DNA from 2 places in the Acidovorax sp. LjRoot66 genome. Region 2 is predicted to be linked to the other one. Evidence: riboswitches for the same ligand, from Rfam matches in the RefSeq annotation. Region 2 holds a riboswitch; the other holds the start of a gene.
What was found. Region 2 has a riboswitch for glycine ahead of gcvT (glycine cleavage system aminomethyltransferase GcvT). Riboswitches for the same ligand answer to the same signal wherever they lie in the genome.

Region 1 (4,402 bases), 1.7 Mb from region 2:
TTCCTGCTGTTCGGCGCTGTGCTGGCCTTGCTGGCGTGGGAAGTGACGGCCCTGGAGCGCAGCCAGCCGGCCGTCGCGCTGCGGCCCATGGGCTGGTGCCTGCTGGCGCTGGTACTGGCAGGCGTGGTGCTGATGCCGGTGTCAGGCTTCTGGCTGGTGCTGCCGCCGGCGCTGGCCCTGCTGGTCCGCTGACGTGACATAAATCACGCTTTGGGTGCGCAAGCCGCGCTGCAGCAACACACACTTACAACTCTTCGCATGAGCACTACACCGGCTTGACGCAAAGCGCCCACGATCAAGGCTCCGGTTCCGCAAGGAATCATTTCCAAGGAGACCTTCATGGCCCGCATCGCCCTCGCCGTCGCTTCCCTGGCCTTGCTGTCGCTGGGTGCCATTGCCCCGGCGCTGGCATCCCCCAGCGCCACCGTCGTCATCCAGACCGGCACCCCTTACTACCAACACCCCGTGCAGCGCCCCGCCCTGGCGCCGCTGCAGGTCACCCCGGTGCAATACCACGCGCCCCCCCACCCCGCTACGAAGCGCCACCCCATGCACGCCGTGGCATGGCCTGGGTGCCCGGCCATTGGGAATGGCGCAGCGGTCGCCACGTGTGGATCCAGGGCTACTGGGTCAAGGCCCGCCCCGGCTACAGCTACCGTGAACCGCGCTGGGAAGAGCGCGACGGCCGCCACCACATGCGCCCCGGCGGCTGGGACCGCGATGGCGATGGCGTGCCCAACCGCCACGACCGCCGCCCGGACAACCCCTACCGCAACTGACGGGGACCTGCCGGCTACCCTGGTGGCGCCGGCCCCGCTCGCCTACAGGCACCAAGGCGCAGCGCCTACAGACGTGGCACTGCTGCCTGCCCACCATACAAAGGCGACACAACAACATTGAAAAAGGAGTCATCCATGGCTTACAAAACCACTTACGCAGCCCTTATTGCAACCACCCTGGCCCTGGCAAGCCTCTCGTCCGTAGCCACGGCCCAGCCGGTGCACCAAGGTACCGTGGTGATCCAGTCGGGCCCCCAGGGGTACCAGGTGATCCCCGCCCCTCCACCACCCCGCCGTGAAGCGGTGCCACGCCCACGCCGTGGCCAGGTCTGGGAAGAAGGCCATTGGGACTGGCGTGGCGGCCGCCACGTCTGGGTCGCCGGCCACTGGGTCAAGGCACGCCCGGGCTACGCCTACCGCCAGCCCACCTGGCAGGAACGCGATGGCCGCTGGGAAATGCGCCGTGGCGGCTGGGACCGTGATGGTGACGGCGTTGCCAACCGCAACGACCGGGACCGCGATGGCGATGGCGTGTCGAACCGCCGCGACAGCAACCCTGACAATCCGCGCCGCAACTGACACCTGACCGGGCCACTGCCCGGTCTTGTATCAGCAACGAACGCCGCACATTAGCTGCGGCGTTCGCTTTTGTGCGCTGGCCTCGCCCTAGAATGGCCCCCGCAGGAGAGCAAGCGGCACCGCCCGCTTCACCGAAGGCGCAAACTCCCATGCACGCTCAGGTTCCGTACTGCACCATTCATCAAGGCCGTCTGGAGAGCCGCTACGCCATGTAGCGCACCGAAGGAGCAAGCCGCAGCCCATGAGGGGCGGCGGTGAATCTCTCAGGTACCAAGGACAGGGGGAGCGGCAGCCGGGCCATGACGTGCCCGCTGCGCGTTGTTGAGACCTACACCCGCAGCGACACCGACAGGCCCGGCGATTGCCCTTCCAGAGGCTTTCAAAATGCGTGTGATCGTTCTTGGCGCCGGCCTGCTCGGCGTGACTTCGGCCTATTTCCTGCAGCAACTTGGCCACGAGGTGACCGTCATCGACCGCCAGGGCGCGCCCGGCGCGGAAACCAGCTTTGCCAACGGCGGCCAGATATCGGTGAGCCATGCCGAGCCCTGGGCCAACCCGAGCGCGCCGCTCAAGGTGCTGCAATGGCTGGGCAAGGAAGATGCCCCCCTGCTGTTCCGCATCCGTGCCGACATGCGCCAGTGGCTCTGGGGCCTGTCCTTCCTGCGCAACTGCACGCCGGCGCGCACGCGCCACAACATCGAGCAGATCGTGCGCCTCGGCACCTACAGCCGCGACACCTTGCAGCAGCTGCGCGCCGCCACCGGCATTGCCTACGACCAGCGCACGCAGGGCATCCTGCATTTCTATACCGATCAGAAGGAGTTCGACGGCGCCCTGGCCCCGGCCGAGCAGATGCGCCAGCTCGGCTGCGAGCGCCAGGTCATCAGCGCCGACGAGGCCGTGCGCATCGAGCCGGCCCTGGCCCACATCCGCCCGCAACTGGCCGGTGCCACCTACACCGCCGAGGACGAATCCGGTGACGCCAACACCTTCACCCGCGAGCTGGCGCGCCTGTGCGAGGCTGCGGGCGTGCAGTTCCGCCTGGGCCACCACATCACCGCGCTGCGCGAGGCGGGCGGACGCATCGACCATGTGGAGTTGACCACCGCCGAAGGCCGCTTCGAGCGCGTGCACGGCGATGCCTTCGTGCTCGCCATGGGCTCGTTCAGCCCGCTGCTGGCACAGCCCCTGGGCATCCGCCTGCCGATCTACCCGGCCAAGGGCTACTCGGTGACCATGCCGGTCAAGGATGCATCGATGGCGCACCAGGTGAGTCTCACCGACGATGAGTACAAGCTCGTGTTCTCGCGCTACACCAGCGAGCGCGGCGGCGACCGCCTGCGCATTGCCGGCACGGCCGAACTCAACGGCTACAACCGCGACCTCAACCAGGTGCGCTGCGACGCCATCGTGCGCCGCGTGGAGCAGTTGTTTCCCGGCGCGGGCGATGCCAGCCGGGCCCAGTTCTGGACCGGCCTGCGCCCCGCCACGCCGAGCAACGTGCCGCTGATCGGCAAGACGAAACTCGGCAACCTGTTCCTCAACACCGGCCACGGCACCCTGGGCTGGACGCATGCCTGCGGCTCGGGCAAGTCGCTGGCGCGCATCGTGAGCGGCCTGGCGCCCGAGCTGGACTTTGCCTTCACGGGCATGCCCCACAGCGCGGCACCCAGCCGGCTGCCCACGGCAGCGGCCCACAAGGCCTGACGCTCAGGGAGCAGCGCCGCTGGCCTGCGCCACGAAGTGCGCCAAGGCCCGCATGTCCTTTTCGCTGAGCTTGTCGGCATAGGAGGGCATGACGCCAATGCCCGCACGCAGTGCGCGCAGCACGCGCTCGGCATTGGGCTTGAGCTCGTCCAGGATGGGACCCACCTGCCCCTCGGCCCCGGCCGCCTGCAGCGTGTGGCACACGGCACAGGAGGGCTGGATCTTGCCGAACAGCTCCTTGCCCCGCGCCAGTTCGCCGGCATCTGCGGCCCAGGCGCCGCTGCCGATCAGCGCCAGCAGCCAGGCCGCGGCTGCGGTGCGCAAGATGCGCACCGCTTCAAGCGACCACCACGGTCACACCGTGGTCGCGCCAGCTCGTGTTGTTGTAGCCGCCCAGGTTTTCCTCGCGCTGCTCGGGCTGCACGTTGCCTGCCGTGTCGGTGGCGCGGCTGAGCAGTTCATGTGACCCTGCGGCCAGGCGTGCGGGCAGCACGAACTGGCGCCACGCAAAGCGGCCCAGGTCAGGCCCGATGAGCTGGGCCACCTGCCAGGTCTTGCCCCCGTCCACCGACACCTCCACGCCCTTCACGCCGCGCGTGCCGCCAAACGCCACGCCATGCACCTGCACCATGCCGGCCTTGAGCGTGCCCTGTTCGGGCAGGGGGCCGTTGATCCAGGACTTGGTCGTCATCTCCCACACCGAGGGCTGCTCGGGGCCCGCCTTGGTGCCGGGTGGCGACATGCGGTAGCCGTGCGACATGATGCGTGCCTGCGACTGCTCGGCACCGAAGGCCACGCGCTTGACGTACTTGATGTTGTTCACCCCCTGGTAGCCCGGCACGACCAGGCGCAGCGGCCCCCCATGGGCCAGCGGCATGGGCTCGCCGTTCATCTCCCAGGCCAGGATGGCATTCTCCAGCGCCTGGATGGGCACCGAGCGCTCGACCACCACCGAGAGCGGGTCCACGCCCTCGGGCAATTTCTCGCCGCCCGTGCCCGTGAGGTAGGCAGCACCGCCCGCCAGCCCACCCAGGGCGGCCACCACGTTGCGCAGCGGCACCCCGCTCCAGACCACGCAGCCTGCCGCGCCCACCGTCCACGGCGTGCCGCTGGGCTTGCTGGGGAAGAAGCCGCGCCCGTTGCCCGAGCATTGCAGCACTGTGGTCACGGTCTCGATGCCCAGGGTTCTGAGCTCAGCCACGGTCAGTGCGCGTGGCGCCTTCACCCCCTCGATGGACACAGTCCATGCATCGCGCTCGGCCACGATGGCGGCATCAGGCGCAGGCAGGTTGTTGCGGATGTACAGTTGGCTCGACGGCGTGACCACCCCCGTGCCG
Region 2 (4,402 bases):
CTGCGCGCTGCGCACCCCGGAACCAAACGCCCGTAGCACCCTTGCTACCGGGCGTTTGGTTCTTGCCTTTTACCGACCCACTATTTCCTGTGGTTGGCCCTGCCCCATGAAAAATGCTTTTCTGACTTTTGAGCGCTGGACGACCTCCATCGCGATGCTGGCCGCCTGCGCCATGCTGGCCGTGGCCTCGTCGCTCGGCATGTTCCAGATCGTGACCCGGTTCGTGCTGGAGCAGCCTGCCGAATGGACCGAGGTACTGATCCGCTTCAGCCTGATCTGGATGGTGTTTCTGGCCATCCCTGCCGCCTTTCGCCAGGGGGCGATGGTGAGTGTGGACGTGCTGTACCGCTGGAGCCCGCCCAAAATGCGGCGCATGCTCGACTGGGTGGTGTCGCTCGCCGCGTTGGCGCTGATCGGCGTGATCATCTGGTGGGGTTGGGACTATTCGGTGCGCGGAGGCGTGCAGAGCATGGCCGGGCTGGAGTCGGTGTCGATGTTCTGGGCCTACCTGGCCATGCCTGTCGGCGGCCTGTTCTGCGTGGTCGGCATCATCGGCAACCTGATCGATCCCCTGCGCATGGAACTGGAGACGGCCCAATGAGCCTGGTCATGATTTCAACGATGGTGCTGTGCTTTGCACTCACCATCTCGGTAGCGGTTTCCATCGGCCTGGCGTCCATCCTCGGCATCCAGGCCTCCAATGCCAACATGCTCATTTCCGTCAAGGAGATGTTCGCCTCGATCAACAAGTTTCCGCTGGCGGCCATCCCCTTCTTCATCCTGGCGGGCAACCTGATGGAAACCGGCGGGATCTCGCGCCGCCTGGTCGAGTTTGCCAAGAGCATCGTGGGCGGCGTGCAGGGCGGCCTGCCCATGACCTGCGTGCTGACCTGCATGATCTTCGCGGCGGTGTCGGGGTCCTCGGTGGCCACCACCTTCGCCATCGGCGCCATCCTGATCCCGGCCCTCATCAAGCACGGCTACCCCACGAGCTATGCCGCAGCGCTGCAGGCCACCAGCGCCGAACTGGGCGTGATCATTCCGCCCTCCATCCCGATGATCCTCTACGGCGTGAGCGCCGAGGTGTCGATTGGCGAGCTGTTCATCGCCGGCTTTGGCCCCGGGCTGCTGATCAGCTGTGCGCTGATGCTCTTCGTCTGGGCGTACTGCAAGTGGAAGGGCTGGGGCAAGACCGATGGCGAAGGCCGCATGCCCTTCGGCAAGGCCACGCTGCAGGCCGGCTGGGCGCTGCTGATGCCGGTGATCATCCTGGGCGGCATCTATGGCGGCGTGTTCACCCCCACCGAGGCATCGGCCGTGGCAGTGTTCTACGCCCTCGTCGTGGGCGTCGTGATCTACCGCGAAATCAAGATCCAGAACTTGTTCGCCATCCTGCGCAAATCGGTCATCTCCTCGGCGGTGATCATGTTCATCATCGCCAACGCGGGGCTGTTCGCCTTCCTGATCACCCGCGCGGGCGTGCCCGATGCAATCGGCCGCTGGCTGGAGTCGGTGCTGCAATCGCCCACCCTCTTCCTGCTGGGCGTGAACGCGGCCCTGTTCGTGATCGGCATGTTCATCGAAACCAGCGCCGCCATCATCGTGCTGGCCCCCATCCTCGCGCCAGTGGCCATGCACTTCGGCGTGGATCCCGTGCACTTCGGTCTCATCATGGTGGTGAACCTGGCGCTGGGCATGATCACCCCGCCCTTTGGCGTGAACCTGTTTGCGGCCTGCACGGTAGCGCGCATCTCGCTGGACCGGATCATCAAGCACCTGCTGCCCTTCGTCGGCGTGATCCTGGTGTGCCTGATGCTCATCACCTATATCCCAGGCATTTCGCTCGCGCTGCGCGATCTGGTGTATTCAAAGTAGTTAGAATTCACCCGGTCAGGAGAGAGCCTTCCTTCGAGAAGGCCGCCGAAGGCGCAGGGACACCCCGAACGCTCAGGCAAAAGGACTGGCAACCGCCTGCAGGGATGCAGGCGTTCCCTTGCTGGAGAGAGGTGGCCGCGCAGCACAGCGCGCAGGCCATCCACCGAAGGAGCAAGCCGCAGCCGCCAGCCAGGGCGGTGCGGTGAATCTCTCAGGTAAAGCGGACAGCAGGGCAAATCCCGCGACCTCATTGAGGGTCGCGGCCCCTATTTGCCCGGAGTCCGCCCCATGTCTGCCCCTGCCGCCAACGCTGCCCCCCTGCTCACCACGCCCCTGAACGCCCTGCACCTGGAGCTGGGCGCCCGCATGGTGCCGTTTGCCGGCTACTCCATGCCCGTGCAGTACCCCGCCGGACTAATGGCGGAGCACCTGCACACACGCCAGGCCGCCGGCCTGTTCGACGTCTCGCACATGGGCCAGCTCCAACTCATCGGCCCGGATGCCGCAGCCGCCTTCGAGACCCTGGTGCCCGTGGACGTGATCGACCTGCCGGTGGGCAAGCAGCGCTACGGCCTGCTGTTGACGGATGAAGGCACCATCATCGACGACCTGATGTTCTTCAACCAGGGCAACGATACGCTGTTCGTGATCGTCAATGGTGCCTGCAAGGTGGAAGACATCGCGCATATCCAGGCGCGCATCGGCCAGCGCTGCGAAGTTGCACCCATGCCCGACCACGCCCTGCTGGCGCTGCAGGGCCCGCAGGCCGTGACCGCCCTGGCCCGCCTGGCGCCGGGCATCGAAAAACTGGTGTTCATGACCGGTGGCAGCTACACCATTGCCGGCTGCGACTGTTTCGTGACGCGCAGCGGCTACACGGGCGAAGACGGCTTCGAGATATCGGTGCCGGCCGCCCAGGCCGACACCCTGGCCCGCGCCCTGCTGGCGCAGCCCGAGGTCAAGCCCATCGGCCTGGGCGCGCGCAACTCGCTGCGCCTGGAAGCCGGCCTGTGCCTGTACGGCAACGACATCGACACTACCACCACCCCGCCCGAGGCGGCGCTCAACTGGGCGATCCAGAAGGTGCGCCGCACCGGCGGTGCGCGCGCGGGTGGCTTTCCTGGTGCCGACAAGGTGCTGGCGCAGATCGACAACCCCGCCAGCCTGGCGCGCAAGCGCGTGGGCCTGGTGGCGCTGGAGCGTGTGCCCGTGCGCGAGCACACGCCCCTGCAGAGCACCGACGGCCAGGCCATCGGCGAGGTCACCAGCGGCCTGCTCGGGCCCACGGTGAACGAGCCCGTGGCCATGGGCTACGTCACGCCCGCATTTGCCGCCATCGGCACCCGGGTGAACGCCATCGTGCGCGGCAAGGCCATTCCCATGGAAGTGCGCGCCATGCCCTTCGTGCCCGCCAACTATTTCCGGGGCTGAAGCCCGCCCTGGCACGGCCCCTGCGTGGGCCGATGCCGCTTACATTGCAGATTCCTTCATTTTTCAAGAGCCACAGGAGCTTCCCCATGACCGTCAAATTCTCCAAAGACCACGAATGGATCAACGCCGCCGACGCGGCTGCCGCTGTCGTGGGCATCACCGTGCATGCCCAGGACGCCCTGGGTGACGTGGTGTTCGTGGACCTCCCCGAAGTCGGCAAGACCTTTGCCCAGGGCGAAGTCGCCGGCGTGGTCGAGTCTGTCAAGGCCGCAGCTGACGTGTACATGCCCGTCTCGGGCGAGATCGTCGAGGTCAACGAAGCCCTGCGCGCCGACCCCTCGCTGGCCAATTCCGATCCCCTGAACGCCGGCTGGTTCTTCAAGGTCAAGCTCAGCGATGCCGGCCAGCTCGACGCCCTCCTGAGCGAGACCGACTACACCGAGTTCGCGAAAAACGCATAACTGCAACCGCCCCTGCCTGAGACCTGCCCCATGTTGATGCAATCCGCCCTGCCGCTCGGCGCGCTCGAAAACACCACCGAATTCCTGCCCCGCCATATCGGCATCGATGCGGCCGACGAGGCGCACATGCTGTCGGTGATCGGCGAGGCCTCGCGCCGCGCCCTCATCGAGAGCATCGTGCCGCGCTCGATTGCGCGCAGCACGGCCATGGACCTGCCGCTGCCTGTGACGGAAGCGGCGGCCCTGGCAGAGCTCAAGGCCATGGCAGGCAAGAACCAGGTCCTGAGGAGCTTCATCGGGCAGGGCTACTACGGCACGCACACGCCGGGCGTGATCTTGCGCAACGTCCTCGAGAACCCGGCCTGGTACACGGCCTACACGCCCTACCAGGCCGAGATCTCGCAGGGCCGCATGGAGGCGCTGGTCAACTTCCAGACCATGGTCTGCGACCTGACCGGCATGCCGATCGCCAACGCCTCCATGCTCGACGAGGCCACGGCCGCGGCCGAGGCCATGACGCTGGCCAAGCGCTCTGTCAAGAGCAAGAGCAACCGCTTCATCGTGGCCGGTGACGCGCACCCGCAGACCATCGAGGTCATCCAGACCCGCGCCAGGCCGCTGAACATCGAGGTGGT

Region 1: another riboswitch for glycine. It lies ahead of ACSQ3Y_RS31300 (D-amino acid dehydrogenase); the one in region 2 lies ahead of gcvT (glycine cleavage system aminomethyltransferase GcvT).

The regions. Positions count from the first base shown of each region.
Region 1 is NZ_CAXUQU020000001.1:6,676,922-6,681,323, forward strand. It holds gene ACSQ3Y_RS31285 (DUF6463 family protein) at 1-192, shown strand, start outside; partial or broken gene ACSQ3Y_RS31290 (YXWGXW repeat-containing protein) at 340-779, shown strand; gene ACSQ3Y_RS31295 (YXWGXW repeat-containing protein) at 915-1,358, shown strand; glycine riboswitch at 1,540-1,648, shown strand; gene ACSQ3Y_RS31300 (D-amino acid dehydrogenase) at 1,743-3,065, shown strand; gene ACSQ3Y_RS31305 (c-type cytochrome) at 3,069-3,389, opposite strand; gene ACSQ3Y_RS31310 (sulfite oxidase) at 3,403-4,402, opposite strand, start outside.
Region 2 is NZ_CAXUQU020000001.1:4,962,819-4,967,220, forward strand. It holds gene ACSQ3Y_RS23300 (TRAP transporter small permease) at 107-601, shown strand; gene ACSQ3Y_RS23305 (TRAP transporter large permease) at 598-1,875, shown strand; glycine riboswitch at 1,882-1,973, shown strand; glycine riboswitch at 1,987-2,113, shown strand; gene gcvT (glycine cleavage system aminomethyltransferase GcvT) at 2,164-3,306, shown strand; gene gcvH (glycine cleavage system protein GcvH) at 3,393-3,767, shown strand; gene gcvP (aminomethyl-transferring glycine dehydrogenase) at 3,798-4,402, shown strand, end outside.